DNA from 4 places in the Streptomyces sp. NPDC107528 genome. Region 3 is predicted to be linked to each of the others. Evidence: riboswitches for the same ligand, from Rfam matches in the RefSeq annotation. Region 3 holds a riboswitch; each other region holds the start of a gene.
What was found. Region 3 has a riboswitch for cyclic di-AMP ahead of ACZ7L5_RS38765 (C40 family peptidase). Riboswitches for the same ligand answer to the same signal wherever they lie in the genome.
Positions count from the first base shown of each region.

Region 1: it holds a riboswitch for cyclic di-AMP, as region 3 does, so the genes downstream of both, ACZ7L5_RS00445 (M23 family metallopeptidase) here and ACZ7L5_RS38765 (C40 family peptidase) in region 3, are expected to answer to the same signal.
Region 2: it holds a riboswitch for cyclic di-AMP, as region 3 does, so the genes downstream of both, ACZ7L5_RS16885 (M23 family metallopeptidase) here and ACZ7L5_RS38765 (C40 family peptidase) in region 3, are expected to answer to the same signal.
Region 4: it holds a riboswitch for cyclic di-AMP, as region 3 does, so the genes downstream of both, ACZ7L5_RS40205 (transglycosylase family protein) here and ACZ7L5_RS38765 (C40 family peptidase) in region 3, are expected to answer to the same signal.

Region 1 covers NZ_JBVKAV010000001.1:109,262-116,620, forward strand. The annotation lists gene ACZ7L5_RS00430 (DNA gyrase/topoisomerase IV subunit A) at 1-1,751, opposite strand, end outside; gene ACZ7L5_RS00435 (M16 family metallopeptidase) at 2,298-3,677, shown strand; gene ACZ7L5_RS00440 (M16 family metallopeptidase) at 3,674-5,062, shown strand; cyclic di-AMP (ydaO/yuaA leader) riboswitch at 5,275-5,436, shown strand; gene ACZ7L5_RS00445 (M23 family metallopeptidase) at 5,450-6,232, shown strand; gene ACZ7L5_RS00450 (GntR family transcriptional regulator) at 6,434-7,129, shown strand; gene ACZ7L5_RS00455 (HPr family phosphocarrier protein) at 7,342-7,359, opposite strand, start outside.
Region 2 covers NZ_JBVKAV010000004.1:682,196-689,554, reverse strand. The annotation lists gene trmB (tRNA (guanosine(46)-N7)-methyltransferase TrmB) at 1-503, shown strand, start outside; gene ACZ7L5_RS16895 (PrsW family intramembrane metalloprotease) at 657-1,991, shown strand; gene ACZ7L5_RS16890 (aldo/keto reductase) at 2,011-2,955, opposite strand; gene ACZ7L5_RS16885 (M23 family metallopeptidase) at 3,152-4,177, opposite strand; cyclic di-AMP (ydaO/yuaA leader) riboswitch at 4,189-4,346, opposite strand; gene ACZ7L5_RS16880 (PP2C family protein-serine/threonine phosphatase) at 4,576-5,679, opposite strand; tRNA gene ACZ7L5_RS16875 (tRNA-Met) at 5,783-5,856, opposite strand; gene ACZ7L5_RS16870 (dihydrofolate reductase family protein) at 5,955-7,088, opposite strand; gene ACZ7L5_RS16865 (MarR family winged helix-turn-helix transcriptional regulator) at 7,137-7,359, shown strand, end outside.
Region 3 covers NZ_JBVKAV010000015.1:88,247-95,605, reverse strand. The annotation lists gene ACZ7L5_RS38775 (M23 family metallopeptidase) at 1-908, shown strand, start outside; gene pcrA (DNA helicase PcrA) at 1,005-3,491, opposite strand; cyclic di-AMP (ydaO/yuaA leader) riboswitch at 3,857-4,025, shown strand; gene ACZ7L5_RS38765 (C40 family peptidase) at 4,034-5,200, shown strand; gene ACZ7L5_RS38760 (tellurite resistance/C4-dicarboxylate transporter family protein) at 5,446-6,432, shown strand; gene ACZ7L5_RS38755 (hypothetical protein) at 6,410-6,763, opposite strand; gene ACZ7L5_RS38750 (C40 family peptidase) at 7,210-7,359, shown strand, end outside.
Region 4 covers NZ_JBVKAV010000016.1:140,256-147,614, reverse strand. The annotation lists gene ACZ7L5_RS40225 (Ppx/GppA phosphatase family protein) at 1-907, opposite strand, end outside; gene ACZ7L5_RS40220 (DUF501 domain-containing protein) at 904-1,497, opposite strand; gene ACZ7L5_RS40215 (FtsB family cell division protein) at 1,554-2,030, opposite strand; gene eno (phosphopyruvate hydratase) at 2,156-3,445, opposite strand; gene ACZ7L5_RS40205 (transglycosylase family protein) at 3,763-4,446, opposite strand; cyclic di-AMP (ydaO/yuaA leader) riboswitch at 4,451-4,649, opposite strand; gene ACZ7L5_RS40200 (transglycosylase family protein) at 4,856-5,908, opposite strand; gene ACZ7L5_RS40195 (cytochrome P450 family protein) at 6,075-7,359, opposite strand, start outside.

The DNA.
Region 1 (7,359 bases), on a different contig from region 3:
AGCTGCGGCAGATCGACGACGTTGATCCGCAGCAGCCGTCCCGTGGACGTCACCGCGCCCACCTCGCCGCGGGCCGTGGCCGGCACCGCCGAGATGATCACGTCGTGCTTGGAGCGCTTCGCCTCGCCGTCCTCCGCGAACGGGTCGCCGTTAGCCGTACGGGCCAGCAGACCCGTCGAGGACAGCAGCACCCGGCACGGGTCGTCCGCCACCTGAAGCGACACGGTGGCGACCGGCGAACCCGCCGACTCCAGCAGGACCGTACGCCGCTCGGTCCCGAACTTCTTGGCGACCGAGGCCAGTTCCGCGGAGACCAGCTTGCGCAGCTCCGCGTCCGAGTCGAGGATCCGCGTCAGCTCGGCGATCTCCCCGTTCAGCCGCTCCTTCTCCGCCTCCAGCTCGATGCGGTCGTACTTGGTGAGACGGCGCAGCGGCGTGTCGAGGATGTACTGGGTCTGGACCTCGCTCAGCGAGAAGCGCTCCATCAGGCGCTCCTTCGCCTGCGCGGAGTTCTCGCTGGAGCGGATCAGGCGGATGACCTCGTCGATGTCCAGCAGCGCCGTGAGCAGGCCCTCGACCAGGTGCAGGCGGTCGCGGCGCTTGGTGCGGCGGAACTCGCTGCGGCGCCGGACGACCTCGAAGCGGTGGTCGAGGTAGACCTCCAGCAGCTCCTTCAGGCCCAGGGTGAGGGGCTGGCCGTCGACCAGCGCGACATTGTTGATGCCGAAGGACTCCTCCATCGGCGTCAGCTTGTACAGCTGCTCCAGGACCGCCTCCGGCACGAAGCCGTTCTTGATCTCGATGACCAGGCGCAGGCCGTGCTCGCGGTCGGTGAGGTCCTTGACGTCTGCGATGCCCTGCAGCTTCTTCGAGCCGACCAGGTCCTTGATCTTGGCGATCACCTTCTCCGGGCCGACCGTGAAGGGCAGTTCGGTGACGACGAGGCCCTTGCGGCGGGCGGTCACCGTCTCGATCTCGACCGTGGCGCGGATCTTGAAGGTGCCGCGGCCCGTCTCGTACGCGTCCCGGATGCCGGCCAGGCCGACGATCCGGCCGCCGGTGGGCAGGTCGGGGCCCGGGACGTGCTTCATCAGGGTTTCCAGATCCGCGTTCGGGTGGCGGATCAGGTGGCGGGCGGCCGAGATGACCTCGGAGAGGTTGTGCGGCGGCATGTTCGTGGCCATGCCGACAGCGATGCCCGACGCGCCGTTGACCAGGAGGTTCGGGAAGGCGGCCGGCAGCGCCACCGGCTCCCGCTCCTGGCCGTCGTAGTTGGGCGTGAAGTTGACCGTGTCCTCGTCGATCGACTCGGTCATCAGGCTGGTCGCATCGGCCTGCCGGCACTCGGTGTACCGCATGGCGGCCGGCGGGTCGTCGTTGCCCAGGGACCCGAAGTTGCCGTGGCCGTCGACCAGCGGGACGCGCATCGAGAAGGGCTGGGCCATGCGCACCAGGGCGTCGTAGATCGACGCGTCGCCGTGCGGGTGCAACTTACCCATGACCTCGCCGATGACGCGGGCGCACTTCACATAGCCGCGGTCGGGGCGCAGGCCCATCTCGTTCATCTGGTAGACGATGCGACGGTGCACCGGCTTGAGGCCGTCGCGGGCGTCCGGCAGGGCGCGGGAGTAGATGACCGAGTACGCGTACTCGAGGAAGGAGCCCTGCATCTCGTCGACGACGTCGATGTCGAGGATCTTCTCCTCGTACGAGTCCTCGGGCGGCGGGTTCTTCGTGCTGCGGCGGGCCATCGCTGCCGGCTCCTCTGGTTCTGGTCGCTCGAGCGTCTGCGGATCTGACGCGGACCATTGTGGACCGCGGCACTGACAACCACCGACCAGGACCCGATGTTGGGCTCCGACCCGGCATCGCAGAAGTGTCGCCGACGCCGGGCCTCCACCGCGACAGAGGGGCGGGGCGAGAAGCGAACATCACTGTCCGGGACCGTTCTTGCGACCGGACGGGCCGAAGGCAAGCGCGCGCCGCGAGACCGTTCACCCGCCGGAGTGATCGGCGGGCACAGTGCCAGGTCGCAGGGTGTGCGGGCCCGCCTGAGCCCCCTGGACACGGTCGGCGCGTGCCGGGCCCGCCCCGTTCGGCAGGTCCGCGGGACAGGACGACGAGCCGTGCTTGAGGGCCGTCGCGCGTGTCGTCGCGGGCCCGGACGCACCCGCATACCGGCACGGCGTTCCGACCGGGAACTTCGCCGACCCTTCGGACGCTGCATACAGTGGCAGGAACGGAGCACGAACCGCTCGACACAACGCAGTGCACGCGACCGGAAGGACACCTTGCCCATGGGTCACACGGCCACACCGGAGGCACAATCCGGCGGCCTCACCGCCACGGAGCACCGCCTGGCCAACGGCCTGCGCGTGGTGCTCTCCGAGGACCACCTCACGCCGGTCGCCGCCGTCTGCCTCTGGTACGACGTCGGCTCCCGCCACGAGGTCAAGGGCCGTACCGGACTCGCCCACCTCTTCGAGCACCTGATGTTCCAGGGCTCGAGCAGCGTGAAGGGCACGGGCCACTTCGAGCTCGTCCAGGGTGCGGGCGGCTCGCCGAACGGCACCACGAGCTTCGAGCGCACCAACTACTTCGAGACCATGCCCGCGCACCAGCTGGAGCTCGCGCTCTGGCTGGAGGCCGACCGCATGGGCAGCCTCCTGGTGGCGCTCGACGAGGAGGGCCTGGAGAACCAGCGCGACGTCGTCAAGAACGAGCGCCGGCAGCGCTACGACAACGTCCCGTACGGCACGGCGTTCGAGAAGCTGACCGCCCTGTCGTACCCCGACGGGCACCCCTACCACCACACGCCGATCGGCTCGATGGCCGACCTGGACGCGGCCAGCCTGGAGGACGCCCGCGCGTTCTTCCGCACCTACTACGCGCCCAACAACGCCGTCCTGTCGATCGTCGGCGACATCGACCCGGCGCAGACGCTCGCCTGGGTCGAGAAGTACTTCGGCTCCATCGAGTCCCACGACGGCAAGCCCGCCCCCCGCGACGGCTCGCTGCCCGACACCATCGGCGAGCAGCTGCGCGAGGTCGTCGAGGAGAACGTGCCCGCGCGCGCGATGATGGCCGCCTACCGGCTCCCGACGGACGGCACGCGCGAGTGCGACGCGGCCGACCTGGCGCTGACCGTCCTCGGCGGCGGCGAGTCCTCCCGCCTCTACAACCGGCTCGTACGCCGTGACCGTACGGCCGTGGCGGCCGGGTTCGGCCTGCTGCGCCTGGCCGGGGCGCCCTCGCTGGGCTGGCTGGACGTGAAGACGTCCGGCGACGTCGAGGTGCCGGTCATCGAGGCGGCCGTCGACGAGGAGCTCGCCCGCTTCGCGCAGGAGGGCCCCACCGCCGAGGAGATGGAGCGCGCGCAGGCCCAGCTGGAGCGCGAGTGGCTGGACCGGCTCGGCACGGTCGCGGGCCGCGCCGACGAACTGTGCCGGTACGCCGTCCTGTTCGGCGACCCGCAGCTCGCCTTCACCGCCGTGCAGCGCGTCCTCGACGTCACCGCTCAGGAGGTCCAGGCGGTCGCCCAGGCGCGTCTGCGTCCCGACAACCGCGCGGTGCTGGTGTACGAGCCGGTCGCCGACGAGGCCGAGGACCTGGAAGCCGCCGCCGACGGGGCCGCACCCGCCGGGACCACCGACGAGAACGAGGAGTCGGCGCAGTGACCGAGCTCGCCAGCATGGAGTTCCACCCGCAGCCCCAGGCGGGCCAGGCCCGGCCCTGGGCGTTCCCGGCACCGGAGCGCGGCAAGCTGGACAACGGCCTGACGGTCTTGCGCTGCCACCGCCCCGGCCAGCGCGTCGTCGCCGTCGAGGTCCTCCTGGACACGCCGCTGGAGGCCGAGCCGAAGGGCCTGGACGGCATCGCCACGATCATGGCGCGTGCCTTCTCGGAGGGCACCGACAAGCACACCGCCGAGGAGTTCGCCGCCGAGCTGGAGCGCTGCGGCGCCACGCTCGACGCGTACGCCGACCACCCCGGCGTCCGCGTCAGCCTCGAGGTGCCCGTCTCCCGGCTGCCGAAGGCACTCGGCCTGCTCGCCGACGCGCTCAGGGCGCCCGGGTTCGAGGACACCGAGGTGGAGCGCCTGGTGCGCAACCGCCTCGACGAGATCCCGCACGAGCTGGCCAACCCCTCGCGCCGCGCCGCCAAGGAGCTGTCCAGGCAGCTGTTCCCGGCGACCTCGCGCATGTCCCGCCCGCGCCAGGGCACCGAGGACACGGTCGCCGGCATCGACTCCGCGGGCGTACGCGCCTTCTACGAGCGGCATGTGCGCCCGGCGACGTCCACCGTCGTGGTCGTCGGCGACCTCACCGGCGTCGACCTCGACGCCCTGCTCGGTGACACCCTGGGCGCCTGGACCGGCTCTCCGGCCCAGCCCCGGCCGGTCCCGCCGGTGACCGCGGACGACAGCGGGCGCGTCGTCATCGTGGACCGTCCCGGCGCCGTCCAGACGCAGCTGCTGATCGGTCGCGTGGGCCCCGACCGGCACGACCGCGTCTGGCCCGCGCAGGTGCTCGGCACGTACTGCCTGGGCGGCACCCTCACCTCCCGCCTGGACAAGGTCCTGCGCGAGGAGAAGGGCTACACCTACGGTGTGCGCGCGTTCGGGCAGGTCCTGCGCTCCGCCCCGGACGGCTCGGGAGCGGCGATGCTCGCCATCAGCGGCTCCGTGGACACGCCGAACACCGGTCCCGCCCTGGACGACCTCTGGAAGGTCCTGCGCGGTGTCGCCGACGGGGGACTCACCGACGCCGAGCGGGACTTCGCCGTACAGAACCTCGTCGGGGTGGCGCCGCTGAAGTACGAGACCGCCGCGGCCGTGGCGAGCACGCTGGCCGACCAGGTCGAGCAGAACCTGCCCGACGACTTCCAGGCGACGCTGTACCAGCAGCTCGCCGCCACCGGCACCGTCGAGGCGACCGCTGCGGCCGTGAGCGCCTTCCCGGTCGACCGCCTGGTGACGATCCTCGTCGGCGACGCGGCCGAGATCCGGGAGCCCGTCGAGGCCCTCGGCATCGGCGAAGTCAGCGTCGTGGCGGCCGAGTAGGGGACTGGCGCGGCGCCGGAGACGGCCGCACGCGTAGGGGCCCTGGTGACGGAAGAGTCACCAGGGCCCCTTTATGCCCGAATTGAGGGAGAGGTTGCCTGTCTGACCTGTGGGATGCACTACAAAAGGCAGGATCCGTTTGGGGATTGAAAGATGCCCCGTTTAGCGTCTTCCGGGCTGTCCGTCAGGCACTGCGCCGCGCCCGCGGCACCGGACAGCCATCGCCGAGTCCCCGTACGGCGCGAGCCAGGGGAGCCGGGGACCCATGAAGTCCCTGGGGTGAATCGGACGCCCGCGCAGCCGCGAGGGGGTCCGTAGGAGACCTTCCTGCTCCGAACCCGTCAGCTAACCCGGTAGGCGAGAAGGAAGGAAAGGACCAGCCACTTCATGGCGTTCACCTGCGCCACCGGGAAGCGTCCCGCGGGGAAGCACCGTCGTCCCAGCCGCTTCGAACGCACCACCGCCCGCGCCGCGGGCGTCGCCGCACTCACCGCCACCGGCGTGATCGGCACCCTGGCCGCCCCGGCGCTCGCCGCCGAACCGGCCGTCGAACAGACCGGCCTCATCCCGGTCGTCTCCGTCGAGAACTCGATCGCCGACCAGATCGACGCCCAGGCCGCCGCCCAGGAGCAGGCCGCCAAGGAGGCCGCGGCCCGCAAGAAGGCCGCCGAGGAGGCCGCCCGCAAGAAGGCGGCCGCGAAGGCGAAGAAGGAGCGCGAGGCCAAGGAGCGCGCCGCCCGCGAGGCCGAGCGCAAGCGCCTGCTGTCCTACGTCGCCCCGATCTCCGGCTCGTACGTCTCCACGGGCTACAAGACCGGCGGCGCCCTCTGGTCCTCCGGCAGCCACACCGGCGTCGACTTCCATGCCGCCAGCGGCACCTCGGTCCACTCGGTGGCCTCCGGCACCGTCGTGGAGGCCGGCTGGGACGGGTCGTACGGCAACCAGGTCGTGATCAAGATGAACGACGGCACCTACACCCAGTACGGCCACATGTCGTCCATAGCCGTCTCGGTGGGGCAGACCGTCACCCCCGGTCAGCAGATCGGCCTGTCCGGCGCCACCGGCAACGTCACCGGGCCGCACCTGCACTTCGAGGCCCGCACGACGCAGGAGTACGGCTCCGACATCGACCCCGTCGCCTACCTGCGCTCGCACGGCGTGAACCTCTGACGCCCCACCTCTGACGCTCACACCGCGTCTTCCGAAAGCCCCGGCTCCCCGAGCCGGGGCTTTCGGCGTTTCGAACGGCCCGCTGTCCAAAAAATATCCATGGATTCCGGCCCGCCGTCGGAAATTCCGGCCGGTTGCAATAGAGTCACTGAACACACGTCATTCGTCGACGTTTCACGGGGATTAAGGCGGAGGTCGGTCATGCGTATTCCGGCGCACTCGGTATGCACCGCGATCCGGGACGACATCGTCGCCGGGGTCCACGCGCGCGGTGGCAGGCTCACCGAAGAACTCCTCGCCCGCCGCTACGGCGTCTCCCGAGTCCCCGTGCGCGAGGCCCTGCGCACCCTGGAGGCGGAGGGCTTCGTGGTGACCCGGCGGCACGCGGGCGCGTGCGTTGCCGAACCGAGCGAGCAGGAGGCCGCCGACCTGCTGGAGATGCGCACCCTCCTGGAGCCGCTCGGCGCCTCCCGGGCCGCCCAGCGGCGCACCGAGGCCCATCTGAAGGTCCTGCGCGGCCTGGTCAGGCTGGGCCAGGAGCGGGCCAGGCGGGGAAACAGCGAGGATCTGCGCTCCCTGGGCGGCTGGTTCCACGAGACGCTGGCCCAGGCCTCCGGCAGCCCCGCCCTGACCTCGATGCTGACCCAGCTGCGCCACAAGATCGCCTGGATGTACGCCGTCGAGGCGCCGGCCGACCCCGTGGAGTCCTGGACCGAGCACGGCGCGATCGTGGACGCGGTGGCGCGCGGCGACGGCGAGCGCGCCCGCGCGATCACGGCGCTGCACACCGAGCGCTCGATCTCCGCGCACCGGCTGCGCTTCGGCTCCCGCCGTGATCGCACGGAGCGTGTGAGGAATTCGCAACATCCCGTAAACATGCCGAGCCTGCGGCATTAACACGGGCGCCGTATACAAAGAGGAGATATTCGGAGGCGGCGAATTCTCGCTGCCCATTTTCGGATGTGCAGGTAATTCTCGGGCCCGCCCGCCTCGAAAGTGGGAGCGCCTGCTCGAAAACACGAACCCAGTGCCGAAAACAGTGAAGCCGCGCCCGCCGGAAAGGCGAGCGCGGCTTCACCGCTTGCTGTGGGAGGTCCCGCTCAGGTCCGTCAGACCGTCTCGGGCAG
Region 2 (7,359 bases), on a different contig from region 3:
TGGGGGAGGCGACCGGGCAGATGGCCGGCGCCGACCCCGGCACCAACATCCTCGCCGTCGACGTCCACACCCCGGGGCAGGGCAACCTCCTCAACCTCGCCGACCACAACGGCCTGAACAACGTCCGCGTCGGCAACGGCGACGCCATCATCCTGCTCCGCGAGATGCTCGCCCCGGACTCGCTCAACGGCCTGCGCGTCTATTTCCCCGACCCCTGGCCCAAGAAGCGGCACCACAAGCGGCGGCTGATCCAGCCCGAGTTCCTCAGCCTCGCCGCGACCCGGCTGAAGCCCGGCGCGCTGGTGCACTGCGCGACCGACTGGGAGCCGTACGCCGAACAGATGCTCGAAGTGCTGACCGCGCACCCCGACTTCGAGAACACACAGGCAGACGGCGGTTTCTCGCCCCGTCCGGAGTTCCGGCCGCTGACCCGTTTCGAGGGCCAGGGACTGGACAAGGGTCATGTGGTGAACGACCTGCTCTTCCGCCGCGTACAGCGGTAGGAGCAGCGGAAAGCACAGCACTGACACCAGCACAAGTATCACCACCAGCACCAGCACCAGCACCGACCAGACCATCGACAGCAAACCCCACCGGCGCCCGAGCCCCCCTCGCGCTGCTGCGGGCGGCGCCCCTGCCTCGTTAGGGTCCATGCCGTGGCCACCTGCCCCCCGTATCCGACGCACCCCACCGGTCCCACCGGCGGCGCACTGCGGCACGCGCACTGGTGGCAGAAGCGATGGGTGCGTTACGGCGCGCTCAGCACCCTGCTCGCGCTCTCCGGGCTGGTCATCCTCGCGCTGGTGCGTGAGCAGACCGGCACCGAGGGGTTCCTGGTCGGGCTCGGTCTGGCCGTCCTGCCCGTGCCGCTGCTGGTCGCCGCGTTCCGGTGGCTGGATCGCGTCGAGCCGGGCCCGTGGCGCAATCTGCTGTTCTCCTTCGCCTGGGGCGCCTGCGCGGCGGCGCTGATAGCGATCGTCGCCAACAGCTTCGCGACCCGATGGATAGCGACCGCGACGGCCGATCCGTCGCACGCGGACACCCTCGGCGCGACCGTCATAGCGCCCGTGGTGGAGGAGATCGCGAAGGCCGCGGCCGTCCTGCTGGTCTTCCTCTTCCGCAGGCGGGACTTCACCGGCATCGTCGACGGCGTGGTGATAGCCGGCGTCACCGCCACCGGTTTCGCCTTCACCGAGAACATCCTCTACCTCGGTACGGCCTTCGGTACCGACCAGCTCTCCGGCGACGGCGGCATCGCCTCCGTCACCGCGGCGACCTTCTTCGTCCGCGTGATCATGTCGCCCTTCGCGCACCCGCTCTTCACCGTCCTGACCGGCATCGGCTTCGGCATCGCCGCACTCTCCGGCGAGCGGCAGCACGCGCGGCGCGTCCTCCTCCCCCTCTCCGGGCTGCTGCTCGCCATGGGCATGCACGCCCTGTGGAACGGCTCGTCGTCCTTCGGCGAGTTCGGGTTCTTCGCGGTGTACGCGGCCTTCATGGTGCCCACGTTCGGGCTGCTCACCTGGCTGGTGATCTGGACCCGGCAGCGCGAGCTGAGGACCGTGCGCGAGGAGCTGCCCGCCTATGTCGTCACCGGGTGGCTGTCGCCGAGCGAGCCGTACGCACTGGGCTCGATGCGGGACCGGCGGGTGGCCCGGCAGTACGCGCGCCGCCACGGCGGGCGGACGGCGGCGCGGGCCGTGGCGCAGTACGAGGCCTACGCCACGTCGTTGGCGTTCCTACGGCACCGGGGACGCCGCGGGCGGGCCGGCGCCGACTTCGTCGTACGGGAACACGAGTTGCTGCACGAGCTGTGGCGACGCCGGGAGGTCGCACGGCCGGCACTGGAGCACGCGGTGGCCGCGGCGCGGGTCTGGCCGCCGGCTCATGGGTACGGGGCGCCGCCCGGTCACTGGCAGCCGTACGGGAGCGGGTACGCGGGATACGGGGCGGCGGCGCCCTACCCCGCGTACAACCCCTATCGGACGTGACCGTGGGGCGGCGGGAGGATCATGCCGACGCCGCCGTGAGCCTCCCCAGTTCCCCCTCCGTCAACGTCAGCTCCGCCACCCCCAGCAGCGCCGGCAGCTGCTCCGGCGTCCGTGCCGAGGCGATCGGGGCCGTGACCGTCGGCTGGGCCGCGAGCCAGGACAAGGCCACCGCGGCCACGGGTACCTCGTGGGCGGACGCGATCTCGTCCAGCACCGCCAGCACCCTGCGGCCCCGCTCCGTCTCCGCGTGCTTGCCGGCGCCCTGGGCACGGGGACTGTCCACGGCCGTACCGGCGCGGTACTTGCCCGTGAGGAACCCGGCCGCCAGGGCGAAGTACGGGACCGCCGCCAGGCCCTGCCGTTCGGCGAGGTTCTGGAGTTCGCCCTCGTAGGTGTCGCGGGAGACCAGGTTGTAGTGGGGCTGGAGGGCGACATAGCGAGCCAGGCCTTCGCGGTCGGAGAAGGCGAGGGACGCCTCCAGCCGCGTCGCCGAGATGTTGGAGGCGGCGATGTCGCGCACCTTGCCCGCCTTCACCAGCTCGTCCAGCGCGCCGACGATCTCCTCGACCGGCACTTCCGGCTTGTCGAAGTGGGTGTAGTAGAGGTCGATGTGGTCGGTGCCGAGGCGACGCAGGGAGGCGTTTGCGGCCGCCTTGATGTTGGCGGCGGTGAGGCCCTGGAAGTCGGGATGCTGGCTGACCTTCGTGGCGATCACGATGTCCGCCCGGTTGCCGCGCGCCTTCAGCCAGTTGCCGATGACGGTCTCGGACTCGCCGCCCACGTTGCCCTCGACCCACGCCGAGTACGAGTCGGCCGTGTCGATGAAGTTGCCGCCCGCCTCGGTGTACGCGTCGAGGACGGCGAAGGACTGGGGCTCGTCGGCGGTCCAGCCGAAGACGTTGCCACCGAGGCAGAGCGGGAAGACCTCGAGGTCGGAGGAGCCGAGCTTGCGTAGAGAAGTCATGCTCGACATCAACGTCCGTGATGGAGGCCGATCTTCCGGAAGGGCCGCAAAGTTCCCGTAAACAGGCGAACCCCGGCGCTGCGGATACCGGCAGGCCTGACGTCGGGGGGACGCCGTCAGGACTGCCGAGGATCGGAGCAGGAAGCCGGGGTTCAGAAGTGGCCGAGCCTCAACAGGCGCACGGGCCGTCAGGACTTCAGGGCGTGAGCCCCTTGCCGCGCAGCCACGCCAGCGGGTCGATGCCGCTGGAGCTGCCGCCGGGGTGCACCTCGAGGTGCAGGTGGGCGCCGGTCACGTTGCCCGTGGCGCCGACGCGGCCGATGACGTCACCGGTGTTGACCTTCTGGCCGACGCTCACGCTGATCGAGGACTGGTGCGCGAACCAGACCTCGGTGCCGTCGTCGAGGGTGAGCTCGGTCTTGTAGCCGTACGAGCCGTCCCAGCCGGCGAACGTGATCGTGCCGCTGTGCACGGCCTTGATCAGCGTCCCGGTGGGCGCGGCGAAGTCGAGGCCCGTGTGGTAGCCGGAGGACCAGTAGGCGCCGGCCTGCCCGAAGGTCGAGGTGAGGGTGTACGAGGAGGTCGGCAGTGTGTACTGCTTGGCCAGCTCGGCGAGTCGCTCGGCCTCGGCCTTCTTGCGGGCCTCCTCCTCGGCCTCGGCCTTCGCGGCGGCGGCCTTGGCCTTGGCTTCCTTCTCCGCCTTGGCGGCCGCGTCGGCGGCCTCCTTCTCGGCGGCGGCGACCGCGGCTGCGGCGGCCTTGCTGTCGATCTGGTCCTGCTGGAACTCGGCCTGCGCGATGATCCGGCTCCGCAGCGCCTCACCGGCGTCGGAACCGCCCTGCGCGGTGTCCTCGGAGGTCTCGCCCATGGTGCTGAGCGCGGTGGCCGCGTCCTCGGCGGGGTCGGAGGAGTCGTCCGAGATCAGGGGCAGGTCCGGCATGGTGATGGCGACCGGCGGCTTGCCGCTGTTCGCGCTGGCCATGCCGCCCGCGCCGACGGCGGCTATGACACCGACGCCGAGGACCGTGGAGCTGCGGGCGAGTCCCCCGCCGCGCTGCTTGGAGACGCGATGCCTGCCGCGTACGGGACGAAGGGACTCCGCGGTGGGGTTCCACTCCTCGAAGGGGCCCTCGTCGGTGCGGTCGCGGTCGTAGCCGAAGGTGTCGGTATTGCGCTGACTCGGCACGAACGGGGCTTGCGGGGCAGGCCGGTTGGACGCCACGTGGGCGTACTCCTTTCCTTCCTTCTCGCCTACCGGGTTAGCTGACGGGTTCGGAGCAGGAAGGTCTCCTACGCGCGTATACCGCCCGTGAGTTCACGGTGGTATTTGCGCGATTCACCCCAAGGTGGTGGTTCCCCGGTTCCCTTTCGAGATTCGGCGCGTGCGCACGGAGCCGACTCTTGTGACGGCTGGGACGACCGCGCTGCGTTATCGAACGTTAATAGACCCGGGGTGCTGATTCCAAGCTGTTCCACTTGATCATTAACGATTTTCGCCCGGACTTACGGGTCATGAGCGGCCTAAATCGGGCGAGTTGGCCAGACCTCAGGCGTCACACGGGTATTGACGGTATGTCAGTTGTTATGCGGAGGGGGATCACCCGGTCACGGCCGGTGACATCACGGCCGCCGTACGGCGATGAGGGCCATGTCGTCCGCCATCCCGCCCCCCGAGTGCCGCCGCACCTCCGTCGCGAGGACGCCGAGCAGCGCGGCCGGCTCGCGGCGGGCGTTGGCGCGCCCCGCGAGTCCCGCCTCGGGGTCGTAGAAGCGGTCGCCGGCGTCCCGTGCCTCGCTCAGGCCGTCGGTGTACAGGAGCAGCGTGGCCCCGCTCGGGCAGTCGGCCTCCTGGGCCCGGTCGGGCCAGACGCCCAGGTCCCGCATGCCGAGCGGCAGTGCGGGCTCGGCGGCGGGCAGCGCGCGCACGGTGCCGTCGGCGTGCAGCAACAGGGGCGAGGGATGCCCGCGGTTGACGAGGCGCACGATCCCGCTGCCGTGCGGCAGCTCGGCGAGCACGACGGTGGTGAACCCCTCGTCGGACTCGGCCCACTCGCGCCGGTCGCGCTCGCGGGCCAGCGCCCGCTCCAGGCGCAGTGCCACCGCCTCCAGCGTGGCCTCCTGCTCGGCGGCCTCCCGGAAGGCCCCGATGACCACGGCGACCGCGCCCACCGCCCCGATGCCCTTGCCGCGTACGTCCCCCACGACGACCCGCAGGCCGTGCGGGCTGTCCTGCACGGCGTACAGGTCGCCGCCGATGGACGCGCCCTCCTGCGCCGCCTCGTACCGTGCCGCGATCTGGAAGCCGCCGATCCGCTCGGCGGGCTGGGGCAGTACGGCGCGCTGGGCGGCCTCGGCGATCTCGCGGGCGGAGGCGAGGCGTTCGTCGCTGCGGCGGACGAGGATGTTGATGAGGACGGCGAGGACGGAGACGGTGACCACGGTGACCAGTTCCGTGATCGCCCCGGCCCGGGGCAGGCCGCCGCGCACGATGCGCAGCACGAGCAGGGCGGTGACGGCCACGATGCCCGTGAGTACGGTGCCGCGCTGTGAGTAGAGCGGGGCGGCGACCAGGGGTGCGGCGGTGAAGAAGGGGGCGCCGGTGAAGTCCGTGGGCGTGACGGAGTCGTACACGCATCCGGCCGCGATCAGCAGGGCGGGGAGCAGCCGGACGAACCGGCGTGCGTACGAGATCCGCCGTTGCTCCACCTCACCAGGGTTGCCGATGCGGGAGCGCGGGGCGAGTGGTGAGGGCCGACCGGACGAGCGGCGCGGTCGGGGGGAAAACACTCAGGGCCGGAACTGATCAGTTCCGACCCTGAGTCATCAGTAGCGGGGACAGGATTTGAACCTGCGACCTCTGGGTTATGAGCCCAGCGAGCTACCGAGCTGCTCCACCCCGCGGCGATGACTCAATAGTACGCCATCCGCAGGACAAGATGCACACGCGTTTCCCCGGCCCCGCCCTGAACGGTGTTTTCCGCACCCGTCGGGCGGGGCGGTCAGGGCAGCAGATGCCCATTCGGAGCCTTGGCCCGCCCCTCGTATTCCGGCAGGACCACGACATCCGCTCCCTCCCCCGCCAGCAGCCCGCTCCCGTCGGCCCCCGCCACGAAGGTGTCCGGCTCCCGCCAGGCCGTCACCACCCGCCGCACCCCCGCATCGAGGATCAACCGCGCACAGGGAACCGGCCGGGACGCCCGATGTGTGCAGGGCTCCAGGCTCGTGTAGACCGTGGCGTAAGTCACCCGAGGGTCCCCCGCCGCGATCTTCGCCAGCGCAGCCTCCTCCGCATGCACCACGGGATCGCCGCCCTCCCGCGAGTGCCCCCGCGCCAGCTCCGTGCCGTCGGCCGCCACCACGACCGCCCCGACGCTGAAGGCCGTCTCCGACGGCGGGCACTGCGCGGCCAGATCGCAGGCCACCGCCAGCCAGCTCCGGTCCGCGGCGGACGGCAGGACACCCGCGCCGGGCGCCGTCGGCTCGTAGCGCATCAGCACGACGTCCTCGATCTGCCGCGTCTCGACCAGCCGCAGCCGACCGCCCTGGTAGCCGCCGGGCCCGAACAGCCGGGGCGCGTCCGGGTCGCCCACGAACAGGGGCGCCAGCACCAGCTGCACCTCGTCCGCCAGCCCCTGCTGAAGGAGCTGCGTGTGAATGGTGCCGCCCCCCTCGACCATCAGCCGCTCGACGCCGCGCACCTCGCGCAGGTGCCGCAGCAGGCCCCGCCAGTCCAGGTCGGCGCCGAGCGCGACCACGTCCGCCGCGACCGGCGCGCGGCGCAGGCGCGCCGCGCCCTTCTCCGTCGTGTAGACGATCTTCTCGCCGCCGGTGTGCCAGAAGTTCGCCGTCGGGTCGAGCTCGCCGGACGCGCTGACCGTGACCTTGAGCGGAAACTCCGGTTTCCCGGCCGCCACCCGCGCGGCCCGCCGCTCGGCCGAGTTCACCAGCAGCCGCGGGTTGTCCGCGCGGATCGTGCCGGCGCCGATCAGGATCGCGTCCACGGACGCCCGTACCTCGTCGACCCGGTCGAAGTCGGCCGGGCCGGAGAGCAGCAGGCGCTCGGGGGTGGTGTCGTCGAGGTAGCCGTCCAGCGAGACCGCGGCGGACAGCAGGACGTAGGGGTACGACGGCATCGGCACGCTCCGCTTGGTTCAAGTTTGAAACAAACCTACACTGGTCGCATGACGACTCGCTGGCTCACCCCCGAGGAGCAGCGCGCCTGGCGCGCCTACATCGCCTCCGCCGCCCTCGTGGAGGACGCGCTGGACCGGCAGCTCCAGCAGGAAGCCGGCATGCCCCATCTGTATTACTCCATCCTCGCCACCCTGTCCGAGGCTCCGGAGCGGCGGCTGCGCATGACCGACCTGGCGGAGGGCCTGAAGATCACCCGCAGCCGGCTGACGT
Region 3 (7,359 bases):
AGCAGGCGACCGCGCACTTCGAGCACCTGGACCCCACGGCGTACGACGCCCCCGTCCAGGGCGACGCCGAGTTGACCGCGACCGGCGAACTCCCCGCCGTGACGCCCCTCCTCGACGGCCAGGAGGAGACCGCTCCGGCTCCCGCCCCGCGCGCCGCCTCCCGCAGCGGGTCCCGCTCCCGCCGCCGCACGCCCCCCAAGCGCTCCGCGCTCCTGACCGTGGCTGTGCCCTCGGCGTGCGTGATGGGTGTCGCGGGAATCGCCGCCGCCTCCGTCGGCAGCCTGACCGGCGACAAGGAAGCGTCCTCCACGCTGGCCTCGGACGGCGAGGCCGTGAAGCCGTCCACCGCGAACAACAAGCTGGACACCCAGCTCGAGAGCCTCTCCGCCGGCGCCGACGACTTCGCCGACCGGGCCAGCCGCACGCAGGAGCGCATCGACCTCAAGGCCCAGCAGGTGGCCGAGAAGAAGAAGGCCGCCGAGGAGGCGGCCCGCAAGGAGCGGCTGCGCCCGAAGTTCGCGGTGCCGGTCGCACAGCACGGCCTCAGCGCCTATTTCGGCCAGTCCGGCATCAACTGGATGTCCATCCACAGCGGCATCGACTTCCCCGTCTCGTACGGCACGACGGTCATGGCCGCGACCGACGGCACCGTCCGCACGCAGTGGAACAGCGCCTACGGCAACATGATGATCGTGACCGCGAAGGACGGCACGGAGACGTGGTACTGCCACCTCTCCAGCTACCGTGTCGCCTCCGGTACGACGGTGAAGGCCGGCGACCCCATCGCGTACTCCGGCAACTCCGGCAACTCGACCGGCCCGCACCTGCACTTCGAGGTGCGACCGGGCGGCGGCTCGGCGATAGACCCACTGTCCTGGCTGCGCAGCCACGGCCTGGATCCGTCGTAGGCGACCGGCCGACTTCCCCGGCAACCCGCCAACTGCCTTGTGCGCTCAGGCGCCCCCGCTCCTCAACAGCTCAGCGAGGGCGCACACCTGTGAGCGCTACAGCTTCTCCACCGGCGCATACCGCAGCAGCAGCCGCTTCGGCTTGGTGTCCCCGAAGTCGATCGTCGCCTCGGCGTTCCCACCCGTGCCCTTGACCGCCGTCACGGTGCCGAGCCCGAACTGGTCGTGCGTGACCCGGTCCCCGACCGCCAGCTGGACGACCGGCTTCTCCGAGGTCCGCCGGGTGGCGAACCCGGACGCCCCCGACGCCGAGGAGCGCGAGCGGGACGAGGACAGCGAGGCCGCCACGCCGGCCGCCGGACCGGAGGACACGGGCGAGGTCGCCCCCGTCCGCTTCCAGTCCACGTGCGCCGCCGGGATCTCCTCCAGGAAGCGGGACGGCGGGTTGTACGAGGGCTGCCCCCACGCACTTCGCATCGACGAGCGCGTCAGATACAGCCGCTCACGCGCGCGCGTGATGCCGACGTAGGCGAGCCGCCGTTCCTCCTCCAGCTCCTTGGTCTGGCCGAGGGCGCGCATGTGCGGGAACACGCCGTCCTCCATGCCGGTGAGGAAGACGACCGGGAACTCCAGGCCCTTGGCGGTGTGCAGGGTCATCAAGGTGATGACGCCGGAGCCGTCCTCGTCCTCGTCCGGGATCTGGTCCGAGTCGGCGACGAGCGCGACCCGCTCCAGGAAGGCCGCGAGTCCACCGGAGGCCTCATCCTCAGCCGACTCCTGCTCGAACTCCAGGGCCACGGCCGCGAGTTCCTGAAGGTTCTCGATGCGGGTCTCGTCCTGAGGGTCGGTGGAGGCCTGCAACTCGGCCAGATACCCGGTCCGTTCGAGGATCGCTTCCAGGACGGTCGCCGGCCCCACGCCGGACTCGACGATCGTACGGAGGTCCTCCATCAGCGTGTTGAAGCGCCTGACGGCGTTGGTCGACCGCGCGGCCATGCCGTACGCCTCGTCGACCCGGCGCAGCGCCTGCGGGAAGCTGATCTTCTCCCGCTGTGCAAGCGCGTCGATCATCGCCTCGGCACGATCGCCGATGCCCCGCTTGGGGACGTTAAGGATCCGCCGCAGCGGTACCGAGTCCTCGGGGTTGGCCAGCACGCGCAGGTAGGCCAGGACGTCCCGGACCTCCTTGCGCTCGTAGAACCGAACCCCGCCGACGACCTTGTAGGGCAGGCCGACGCGGATGAAGATCTCTTCGAAGACACGGGACTGGGCGTTCGTCCGGTAGAAGACGGCGACGTCACCGGCCTTCGCATCGCCCGCGTCCGTCAGTCGGTCTATCTCCTCGGCGACGAACTGCGCCTCGTCGTGCTCGGTGTCCGCGACGTAGCCGGTGATGCGCGCGCCCGCGCCCGCGTTGGTCCACAGGTTCTTGGGGCGCCGGGACTCGTTGCGCTCGATGACCGCGTTGGCGGCGGTCAGGATCGTCTGGCTGGAACGGTAGTTCTGCTCCAGCAGGATGGTCGTCGCGTCCGGGTAGTCCTCCTCGAACTGGAGGATGTTGCGGATGGTGGCGCCCCGGAAGGCGTAGATCGACTGGTCGGCGTCACCCACCACGCACAGCTCGGCGGGCGGGATGTCGGCCTCGCTCGGCGGCACGTCGACGGGGTGCTCACTGGTACCGACGAGCTCGCGCACCAGCGCGTACTGCGCGTGGTTGGTGTCCTGGTACTCATCGACCAGTACATGCCGGAACCGCCGGCGGTAGTGCTCGGCGACGTCCGGGAAGGCGCGCAGCAGATTGACCGTCGTCATGATCAGGTCGTCGAAGTCGAGGGCGTTGGCCTCCCGCAACCGCGACTGGTACAAGGCATACGCCTGCGCGAGGGTCTTCTCGAAGCCGTCCGTCGCCTGGGCGGCGAAGTCCTCCTCGTCGATCAGCTCGTTCTTCAGATTGCTGATCTTGGCGCTGAACGACTTGGGCGGAAACCGCTTGGGGTCGAGATCCAGATCACGACACACGAGCGCCATCAGCCGCTTGCTGTCGGCGGCGTCGTAGATCGAGAAGGACGAAGTGAACCCGAGCTTCTTGCTCTCACGCCGCAGGATGCGCACGCACGCGCTGTGGAAGGTCATCACCCACATCGCGTTCGCGCGCGGGCCGACGAGCTGCTCGACGCGCTCCTTCATCTCACCCGCGGCCTTGTTGGTGAAGGTGATCGCGAGGATCTGCCCCGGATGCACATTCCGCTCGGCCAGCAGGTACGCGATGCGATGGGTGAGCACACGCGTCTTGCCCGACCCGGCACCGGCCACGATGAGCAGCGGGCCGCCGGAGTGGACGACGGCCGCACGCTGGTTCTCGTTCAGCCCCTCCAGCAGCGCTGCCGCATCCAGGGCCGGGCGCGGGGCGCCGTCGCGGTAGTAGTCGTCCCGGTCCGGCGGCACGTCGAACTTCCCGCCGAACAGATCGTCCGGAACCGGCTCCGGAGCGTGTTCGTCCTCGGGCGGCGGCGGATGCTCGTCCGCATGGGCCCGCGGGGCCTGGAGGTCCGCCAGGAAGCTGTCGTCAAAGAGGCTGCTCATCGCTCTCCGAGTCTAGGGCGCCCCACTGACAGCCCGCCGCCGCCCCGAGAACATCACCTGTTTCAGCACTCACCGATCTTCAGAACCCACGCACCCCGGACACCCCCCTCACCCTCCACAACCACCCCATTACGATCCGCAACGCCCCGAAGCCAACCGATCCAAGTCAGCCGATATGCCCCCAAAGCCCAAAACGCATGCAACTGACCACCAACCCATACGCATCGACCGCGATCCCCGACACACATCGCCAAGGTCACGAAAATGTATCGGGCATATCGAACATCAACCTTCACAGGGGCCACACGAGTTGGCTACCGTGCCGGACAGGCCGTACGACCCCCACCGGCGAACGACGCCGGGCCGCACGGCCTCCGCCGAGTCCGGAGCGCCGCCGTGCACCCGGAGCCGGGGACCCACCGAACTTGGGGTGAATCGGCCCGACTCCCGCCCGGGGAGCGGCCGTAGGGCAACCCTTCCGAACCATCCGCCCGAACCCGACAGCTAACTCGGTAGGCGGAGCATGGAAGGAGTCGCCTCCCTTGGCGTCGCACCGCAAGTCGCGTCCCGCTGGAACGCGCGTAGCAGGCATACGGACCCCCGCCCTCGCCACGGCGGCCCTCACCTCCGTCGCCCTGCTGTCCCAGACGGCCAACGCGAGCCCCTCGACGGACGACAAACCGAGCCTCGAGGAGGTCGAGAAGAAGGTCGACGACCTCTACCGCCAGGCGGAGTCGGCGACCGAGAAGTACAACGCGGCCAAAGAGAAGACCGCAAAGCAGCGCAAGCGCGTCGACACCCTCCTCGACGACGTCGCCCAGCGCACCCAGAAGCTCAACGACGCGCGCGAGGAACTCGGCCGCAACGCAGCCGCCCAGTACCGCACGGGCACCTCGGCCCCCGACACGGCGACCTTCCTCCTGGCGGACACCCCGCAGGACTACTTCGACCAGACCCAGCTGATGGACCGCATGACGGGCCGTCAGAAGGAATCGGTCGACGACTACTTCACCCAGCAGTCCGCGACGATGAAAAAGCGCAAGGAGGCCACCCAGAGCCTCGAAACGCTCACCGAGTCGCAGAACGACCTCCAGACGGCCAAGTCCACCGTCCAGAAGAAGCTCGCCGACGCACGCGAACTGCTCTCGAAGCTGACGGCGGAGGAGAAGGCCCGCCTCGCCGCGATCGAGAAGCGCAAGCAGGAGGAGGCAGCCCGCAAGGCGGCGGAACTGGCCCGGCAGCAAGAGGCGGCCGAGCGTCGGCGCCAGGAGGCGGCGCAGCAGCAGGAGAGCGACGACTCCTCGTCCGACTCGTCCTCCTCCGACTCGTCAGCGTCGGACTCCTCGTACGCCACCAAGGCCGAGAAGGCCCTGGCCTTCGCCCGCTCCCAGGTGGGCAAGCCGTACGTCTGGGGCGCCACCGGCCCCGACTCCTACGACTGCTCCGGCCTCACCCAGGGCGCCTGGAAGGCCGCAGGCGTGGACATCCCCCGCGTCACCTACGACCAGGTCAACGCCGGCACCACGGTCTCCCTCTCCAGCGCCAAGCCCGGCGACCTGGTCTTCTTCTACGACGACATCACGCACGTAGGCCTCTACATCGGCAACGGCATGATGATCCACGCCCCGAAGCCCGGCGCGTACGTCCGCGAGGAGTCGATCTACTACGACGGAGAGTCGTCGATCCACAGCGTGGTCCGCCCGGCCTGACGAACACACGCGCGCGTGGCGCACATCCTCCGCCACGCGCGCGTAGTGGTGCGGCAAACGCACCCGCGCACGGCGGCACGGCCCCGACCCACCCCACACCCGAAGGCGCTTCCCGAACGCCACTCACCCGAGCGGGCCGCCACAGGGACCCGTCGCTCAACCGTCGCGCGGCAGACGTGCATTTCACCCCACACGCGCGCGTGCCCCCACCCGCCCCGCACCCCCCACTCCCTAGCATCGACCCCATGCCCGCCCCCACGACCACCCCCGCATCCCCCCTCCACACCTGGTGGTCGCAGAGTCCCCCCACAGCCGGCGCCGCCGTCATGGCAACCGGCATCCTGTCGGTCGCCCTTCACCAGACCGGCTACGAAACCCTGTCCCGAATCGCCCTGGCCCTCGCCTGCGTAGCCTGGCTGGCTCTCGCGGGCGGCTTCACCGCAAGGCTCCTCTGGGACCGCGCCAGGTGGCTGAAAGAGGCAGCCACCCCCGCCGCCCTCACCGCCATCGCCGCGACGACGGTTCTCGGCACCCGCTTCGCCACCCTCGGCTGGCAACCCCTCGCCAAGGCCCTACTGGCCCTGGCGGCCCTGCTCTGGCCGGGCCTCCTCATCGCCGTGGTACTGCGCTGGCACCCCCGCATGCCCGGCGCGGTCTTCCTCGGCTGCGTGGCCACGCAGGGCCTCGCCGTCCTGGCCGCAACCCTCGCCGCGACCGAGTCCACGGCATGGCTCGCCCACACGGCCCTCGTCCTGTTCTGGCTCGGCCTGGTGCTCTACGTCATGGCGCTGACCCGCTTCGACCTGCGGCAGGTGGCCAGGGGCGCCGGCGACCACTGGGTGGCGGGCGGCGCCCTCGCCATCTCCGCGCTCGCCGGCTCGAAGCTCATGTCGGCCGACAGCCCCGGCCTGTACCTCTGGAACGAGGACGACACCGACGTCCTGCGCACGGTGACCGTCGCCCTGCTCGTCCTGGACCTGGCCTGGTACGCCGTCCTGCTTCTCGCCGAGATCGCCTGGCCACGGCCGCGCTACGACGTACGCCGCTGGGCAACCGTGTTCCCCATGGGCATGACGGCCGCGGCGGCCCTCTCCGTCGCCACCGCAGTGGACGTGTCGTGGCTCAAGACCCCCGGCGAGGCGCTGCTGTGGATCGCCGTCGCGGCTTGGCTGGCGGTCACGGCAGGCGCAGTACTGAGCTACACCGCGGTCATGTCCACAGAACGGCGATGAAGACGTTCACCGTGGTCAGCAGCCCCACCAACCCGAAGAGCCGCTTGTCCACCGTCTCCTCGTCCCGCTTCACATACACCAGCCCGAGGATCACGATCAGCAGCGCCAGCTTCACGCCGATCTTGATGTTGTTGACGGACTGATCGTCCGCCTGGTTGAGGCCGACGAGGATGACGCCGGTGACCAGCATGGTCAGCGCGCCGTGCAGCATCGCGGGCACGAACCGGGCGGTGCCCTGGCCCATCGCCTTCATCTGGGTGAAGAAACCACCCAGCAACGCGGCGATACCGATGATGTGCAGACCGACGAAAAGGTGGATGAGTACGTCCATGGGGCCGGAGCCTAATCAGCCCCGTCAAGGCACCCACCACCGCCCCGGCCTTGCATATATGCGCCCCATAGCACTCCGCAGCCCCCACCCGCCTCCCATTCCGCCACATCGGTCAGCACACAGCGTGAACAAGACGCCCTCATCCTGCGATCACGCTCACTTACGGTCACCCAACGATCCGCTCCCGGCACTTCCGCACAACGCGTTACCACCCCGACACACGCAGGTTTAGCGTCCTCCACCAGGTGACCGGCTCCCCACCGCCGCCCGGGCCAGGGGCGGCAGTCGGACACCACCGCCGAGAAAGGTCCGGCGGCGGCCCGCTCCCCCTGTGTGGGCCGTCGCCGGACGCGTCATCCGCCCGCGGGCAGTCGTCCGTCCGCTCCCCAGGCTGTCGTGGCGGACGTGCGGGACGAGGCGGTCGTACGAAAGGACGTGCAGTCCACGTGGCAGCGCACCGAAAGCCCCGTCAGCGCTCGGTCGGCGGCAGTACGGCCCGCACGGCCTGGACGATCGCCCTGGCGGGCGCGGCGACGGCGACGGGCTTCGACGGGACCGGTCACGCCGAACCGCAGCTGACACCGGCCCAGGTCAAG
Region 4 (7,359 bases), on a different contig from region 3:
CGTGCTCGCTGACGACGACCTCCTCGGCGCCGATCCGTTCCATGATCGCGAGCAGCACCAGCGCGCCCGCCGCGATGACGTCAACTCGCCCCGGGTGCATGGACGGTACGGCCGCGCGCTCGGCGTGGGTGGAGCGCAGGAGCCAGTCGGTGATCTCGCGGACCCGGTCGTGGCCGATCCGGGAGTGGTGGATGCGGGCCGAGTCGTAGTCGGGCAGGTCCTGCGCGATCGCCGACACCGTGGTGACCGAACCGGCAAGCCCCACCAGCGTCCTGGCCTCGCGCAGCGGCACCGTCTCCTCGGCCAGGTCGAGGGACGCCTCGATGTCGGCCCGCATCGCGGCGACCTGCTCCTCGGAGGGCGGGTCGGAGACGACGCCGTCGCGGACCAGATGGCGCTCGGTCATCCGCACACAGCCGACGTCCACGGAGCGCGCCGCGCGGACGTGCTCCTCGCCGACGACGAACTCGGTCGACCCGCCGCCGATGTCCACGACGAGGTAGGGGCGGTGCAGGTCCTCGCGTCCCACGAGCTCCTTCGTCGCGCCCGTGAAGGAGAACTCGGCCTCCTGGTCCCCTGTGACGACCTCGGGCTCGACGCCGAGGATGTCCATGACCCCGCGGACGAACTCGTCCCGGTTCTCGGCGTCCCGGGAGGCCGACGTGGCGACGAACCGCAGCCGCTCGGCGCCGTGCTCCTTGATGATCGCCGCGTAGTCACGGCAGGCGGCGAAGGTCCGCTCCAGCGCCTCGGGCGCGAGCCGCCCCGTGCGGTCGACACCCTGGCCGAGCCGCACGATGGTCATACGGCGGTCCAGGTCGACGAGTTCCCCGGTCCGCAGGTCGACGTCGGCGACGAGGAGCCGGATGGAGTTCGTACCGCAGTCGATGGCGGCGACACGGGTCACCGGCCGTCCTCCTCGGACTCCCCAGGCGCCTCGGACTCCCCGGACGCCTCGGAGTTCCCGGTCGCCCCGGACTTCTCGGGGAGCGTCACGCACGCGCCCTTGCTCCACCACTGCGGCAGCATCGCGATGGCCTCGTCGCCCAGCGGATTGACACCGGGCCCCGCGGCCAGCGAGTGCGCGACCAGCACGTGCAGACACTTCACCCGGTCCGGCATACCGCCCGCGCTCGGAAAGCCCGTCAGCTCCTCGATCTCGTCGCGCCGCCGGATGTAGTCCTCGTGCGCCGAGCGATACGCCGCGGCCAGCTCGGGGTCGGACTCCAGCCGCGCCGTCATCTCCTTCATCACGCCGTTCGCCTCCAGCGTGCCGATCGCCGACGACGCCTTCGGGCACGTCAGGTAGTACAGCGTCGGGAAGGGCGTGCCATCGGGCAGCCGCGGGGCCGTCTCGACGACGTCCGGCTGCCCGCAGGGGCACCGGTGCGCGATCGCGCGCAGCCCGCGCGGGGGACGCCCGAGCTGCTGCTTGAAGGCCTCGACGTCCGCGTCGGTGGGCTCGGTGCGCGGGGTGGGCGGCGGGGCGGTTTCCATGCCTGTCTTTCTGTCTGTTCTCGTCGGCGGTCTTACGACCGGTCCGGACGATCGGTTCACTGCCGGGACGCGTCGGCCTTGTCGACCCCGTCCCAGATGTTCGCGTACCAGGGGCGGTCGGCCGCACCCAGCTCGGCGCGCGACTGCTTGGCCGCGTCCGGGTCGATCACGATGTAGCCGGTCTCCCCCGGCATCACATAATGCAGCCGCAGCCGGATCTGCTGCTCGGCGTAGGCGTCGTCCTGCCAGCGTGCCTTGACGTCGCGCAGTTGCTCGACCCGCTGTGCGGCGTCTTCCTTCTCCCGCTGCATGTCCGCGATCTCGGCGCGCTGGGAGACGTACTGCCTTATCGGGTAGGCGAGCGCGACGACCATGGTGCAGACGACCAGCGCGAGCAGCGCGGCGCGTCCGGTGAGCCTGGAGCGCCGGGCCTGCCGCTTCGTCTGGGAGCGGTAGACACGGGCCGCCGTCTGCTCGCCGAGCAACCGGATCCTGGTCGCGGTGGAGAACCGGTCCCGATCCTTGACGGCCATGTCCCGCCTCCCGTTTCACATGCGTACGTCCCCGCACACGGTACGGGACCGAGTACGGGGACGTACGTACGACTGGCTAAGCCTCACCCCAGGTTGGGGCTCAGCCGGCTCAGCCCTTGCTGTGCTTAATAGTTCGCAGAGCGAAACCGCGGGAACGCGCTGCGGCCGGCGTACACCGCCGCGTCGTCGAGGATCTCCTCGATGCGCAGCAGCTGGTTGTACTTGGCGACGCGCTCGGAGCGGGCCGGGGCGCCGGTCTTGATCTGGCCGCAGTTGGTGGCGACGGCCAGGTCGGCGATGGTGACGTCCTCGGTCTCGCCGGAGCGGTGGGACATCATGCACTTGAAGCCGCTGCGCTGGGCCAGCTCGACGGCGTCCAGGGTCTCGGTGAGCGAGCCGATCTGGTTCACCTTCACCAGCAGGGCGTTGGCGGCGCCCTCGTCGATGCCGCGGGCCAGGCGCTCGGGGTTGGTGACGAACAGGTCGTCTCCGACGAGCTGGACCTTGTCACCGAGCCTGTCGGTGATGGTCTTCCAGCCGTCCCAGTCGTCCTCGAACAGCGGGTCCTCGATGGAGACGAGCGGGTACGCGTCGACGAGCTCCGCGTAGTACTCGGTCATCTCGGCGGCCGAGCGGTCCTTGCCCTCGAAGGTGTAGACGCCGTCCTTGTAGAACTCGGACGCGGCGACGTCGAGCGCGAGGGCGATCTGCTCGCCGGGGGTGTAGCCGGCCTCCTTGATCGCCTCCAGGATGAGGTCGAGGGCCTCGCGGTTGGAGCCGAGGTTCGGGGCGAAGCCGCCCTCGTCGCCGAGGCCGGTGGCCAGGCCCTTGCTCTTCAGGACCTTCTTCAGCGTGTGGTAGACCTCGGCGCCCCAGCGCAGGGCCTCGGAGAAGGACTCCGCGCCGATCGGGGCGATCATGAACTCCTGGATGTCCACGTTGGAGTCGGCGTGCGAGCCGCCGTTCAGGATGTTCATCATCGGCACCGGCAGCAGGTGCGCGTTGGGGCCGCCCAGGTAGCGGAACAGCGGGAGGTCGCTGGCCTCGGAGGCGGCGTGGGCGACGGCGAGGGAGACGCCGAGGATGGCGTTGGCGCCGAGGGAGCCCTTGTTGTCGGTGGCGTCCAGGTCGAACATCGCCTGGTCGATCAGGCGCTGCTCGGTGGCGTCGTAACCGACCAGCTCCGGGCCGATCTGCTCGATGACGGCGAGGACGGCCTTCTCCACGCCCTTGCCGAGGTAGCGGTTCGAGTCGCCGTCGCGGAGCTCGATGGCCTCGAAGGCGCCCGTCGAAGCGCCGGACGGAACGGCGGCACGACCCGTGCTGCCGTCGTCGAGGCCGACCTCGACCTCGACCGTGGGATTGCCTCGGGAGTCCAGGATTTCCCGGGCTACGACGACGTCGATGGACGGCACGAGTATCTCCTTCTTGGGATGTGAAGCACTGTGTCGCTGGTGGTGCGGGGCTGTGAGCCTTGCGACTAGAGCCTAACCGCCCCGGGGACATCGGCAGCCGACCGACCGTCCCGTGGACAGGACCGAACCGTACCCATTGTTCCCTACCGGAACAAAGGGTGGGTGACCAACAGGGAAAGAAAAAGCCCCGCCCCGGTGCGTACGGGGGAACACGCACCGGAGCGGGGAGCCCGTGGGGGACGGGGGTGACCCTCACGAGGTCTTCATGATGAGTTCCACGGATGTGAGGGCTCTGTGGTTCAGCTTGTGGCCGCGTATTACTTCAGGTGCAGCTGCTGACCCGGGTAGATCAGGTCGGCGTCCTCGACGATGTCCTTGTTCAGCTGGAACAGCTTCTCCCAGCCGCCCTTGACCTTCTTCTTCTCGGCGATCGAGCTGAGGGTCTCACCCTTGACGACCTTGTACTCGCCGTCGCCCTTCTTGACCTTCTTGCCGGTCGGGGTGGTGACGGTCTTGGTCGACTTCTTCTCGGCCGCCGGACGGTCGGCGGAGCGGGAGGCCGGCTGCTCCTCGGTGGCGCGAGGGGTGGCCTCGGTGCTCTGCGAGGAGCCGGAGCCGTTGTACGCGGCGCTCGACAGGCCGGTGCCGCAGTGCGGCCAGGCACCCTTGCCCTGGCCCGCGAGAACCTTCTCGGCGATCTCGATCTGCTGCGCCTTGGTGGCCTGGTCGGCGGTGGAGGCGTACGCCGTGCCGCCGTACGCGGCCCAGGTGGAGGCGGAGAACTGCAGGCCGCCGTAGTAGCCGTTGCCGGTGTTGATGGACCAGTTACCGCCGGCCTCGCACTGGGCGACGGCGTCCCACTCGGAGGCGGTGGCGGCGGAGGCGCTGCCGGCCGCCATCAGCGGGGCGGCGACGGCGGCGGCGCCGGTGACGCCGACGACGGCTATGGCGCGGGCGGCCTTGGACGGACGACGGTGCTTGCCCTTGCTGGAAAACAGCATGGTTGGATCCCCTCACCGACGCCTGCGAGGTGAGCTGTCGGGTTCGGGCCGGTTGAGTTGCCCGGCCGCGCTCGTCCGCCTTTCGGCTCGCGTTGCGCGGCTTCACCCCAAGCCGACTCCGGCGTGCGGCCCCGAAAGGCCTCAACTGCCGGACCCGGCGCTTACCTTGGGTCCCCCGCTCCTGCCTACGGCGCTTGACGCGACGACTGTTCCCGTGCGGCCACTGGCAGGATTCGGCGTTGCGGCAGCCGGGGCTCGTGGTGACGAGCGATCACGACCGTAGACACCCGATTCCCGGAATTACAAAGACGATCAGGGCTTCTGAGATCTATCTCTCACCGCATTCAAAACGGACATTCAGGTGCGAAAGGTGACGCGAACTCTCGTTGTTTTTCGCCCCGTTCGGCCCTTATTCGACGGGGACGTCCAGGGTCTGACCGGGGACGATGTCGTTCGCGTTGCCGCCGATGGCGCCCTTGTTCGCGTCGTACAGCGCCCGCCACCCGCCGTCGAGGTCAAGGGAGTCGGCGATGGAGGCCAGAGTGTCGCCGGCGCGGACCTTGTACGAGGCGTGGCGACCGGAGGACTCGGGGGCCGGGTCCACGGTCTCGCTCTCATCGGCACTGGGCCCGCGGTGCCGACCGGAGCCGGCCTCCTCGCCGGTGAGCGCGCCGGTGTCGACGAGGCTCCAGGCGCCCACATCTTGCACCCAGTTGTCCTGATTGTCCCCGTCCGAGGTCTCCACGGGGGAGCTGTCGGGCGACTTCGAGGCCTTGGCGTCGGGTGACGCATCGGCCTTCGCGGAGCTGTCCGCCTTGGACGACGAAGGGGACGAAGACGTAGAAGAGGAAGAAGAGGGGGAAGAGGGGGAAGAGGATGAGTCCTGGGGCGATTCGGACGAAGCGCTGGGCGATTCGCTCGACGAACCCGACGAGCCATCGGCCGGGTCCGACGAGTTCGAGGAACCCGAGGAGTCGGACGAATTGGACGAACTCGATGAGCCGGACGAATCAAGCAAGCCGGAGGACCCGGACACATCGGACGGCGAGTCGTCGTCCACTCCGGTGTCGAGGTCGACCAAGCCGTTCTTCGGGGTGAGCCCGTTGAGCACCGCACAGGTACCCCAGGGCTTGGTTCCCTGGTCGGCGAGGATCTCCTGCGCCACGGCGATCTGCTGGGAACGGCTCGCCAGGTCGGGACGCGGGGCGAAGTCGAGGCCGCCGTACTGCTCCCAGTCGTCCTGGGTCAGCTGCAGTCCGCCGTAGCGCCCGTTGCCCTCGTCCGTGCTCCAGGAGCCACCGCTCTCGCACTCGGCCACCTTGTCCCACACGGTGCCGTCGGCGGCGCTCGCGCTCGCGGCGCCGAGCAGCGGGATGGCGATGGCGGACCCGGTCACTCCGGCCGCGACGAGGAGAGCCGGCGCCTGACGGGGGCGACGGTGACGACCGTTCCCGGAGAGCATGCGGGGACCTTTCACGAGGCAGCAGTGACCGCGGCGCTTTAAACCTGGCGCCGTCGTTGATCCGTGAACGTATAGGCATTCGATCACTTGTCACAAGTTAATGCCGCGTAGATCACGTGAAGATCACAGAGTTGAGCGCGCGTCACGTTTGACGAGGTGGACGCACTCACCCAACTGGTGTGAAATCCACCGGAAGTGTGCGCAGCCCACGCATGATGAGACCTCCGCGCCACCTCAACTCCCCCGGGTCCACGGCGAGTCGGAGATCCGGGAGGCGGGTGAGGAGTGTGGCGAGGGCGGCCTGGCCCTCCAGGCGGGCCAGCGGGGCGCCAAGGCAGTAGTGGATGCCGTGGCCGTAGCCGAGGTGCTGATTGTCCCGGCGGCCGAGGTCGAGGACGTCGGGGTCGGCGAACCGCTCCGGGTCCCGGTCGGCGGCGGCCAGGACGACGAGAACGGGGTCACCGGCCCCGATGTCCTGCCCGCCGATGGTGAGCGGCTCGGTGGCGAAGCGCCAGGTGGCGAGCTCCACGGGGCCGTCGTAGCGCAGGAGTTCCTCCACGCCGGTTTCGAGGAGGCCGGTCTCCCCGGCGGCGAGGGACGACTGCAGGCGGGCGCGCTGCTCGGGGTGTGTGAGCAGCGCGTAGACGCCGTTGCCGATCAGGTTCACGGTCGTCTCAAAACCGGCAAACAGGAGGATAAAGGCCATCGCCGCGGCCTCGTTCTCGGTGAGGTGCTCTCCGTGGTCGGAGGCCCGGATGAGTCCGGAGATGAGGTCCTCACCGGGCGTGGGCTCCTCGGGCAGGGCTTCCCGCTTGCGGTGGATGAGGTCGGCCAGATAGCCGCGCATCTTCTTCACCGACCGCGCGACACCGCCGCGGGGGCCGCCCTGGTGGCGGATCATCATGCCCGCCCAGTCCCGGAAGTCGTCCTGGTCCTCGCGGGGGACGCCGAGCAGGTCGCAGATGGCGTAGATGGGAAGCGGGAAGGCGAACTCGTGGATGAGGTCGGCGCTTCCCTTCGCCGCGAACTGGTCGATCAGCTGGTCCGTGAGCTCCTGCACCCGGGGCGCGAACTCGGCGACCCTGCGGGGCGTGAACGCCTTGGAGACCAGCCTGCGCAGCCTGGTGTGGTCCGGCGGGTCGATGTTGAGCAGATGCGTCATGAGCTCGGCCTTGCGCTCACCGGGGATGCCGGTCTTGCCCTTGGCGTGCGCGGGCTCGTCGTGATGGGCGGGGTTCTTGGAGAGCCGGTTGTCCGCGAGGGTCTGCTTGGCATCGTCGTACCGGGTGACCAGCCAGGCCTCCACACCGCTGGGCAGCCGGGTCCGATGGACCGGGGCGTGCTCGCGGAGCCAGGCGTAGGCGGGGTAGGGGTCGGTCGCGAACTCCCAGGTGAAGAGGTCGGGGGGTCCGGACGGTTCGGAGGGTCCGGAGGGTCCGGAGAGTCCGGGA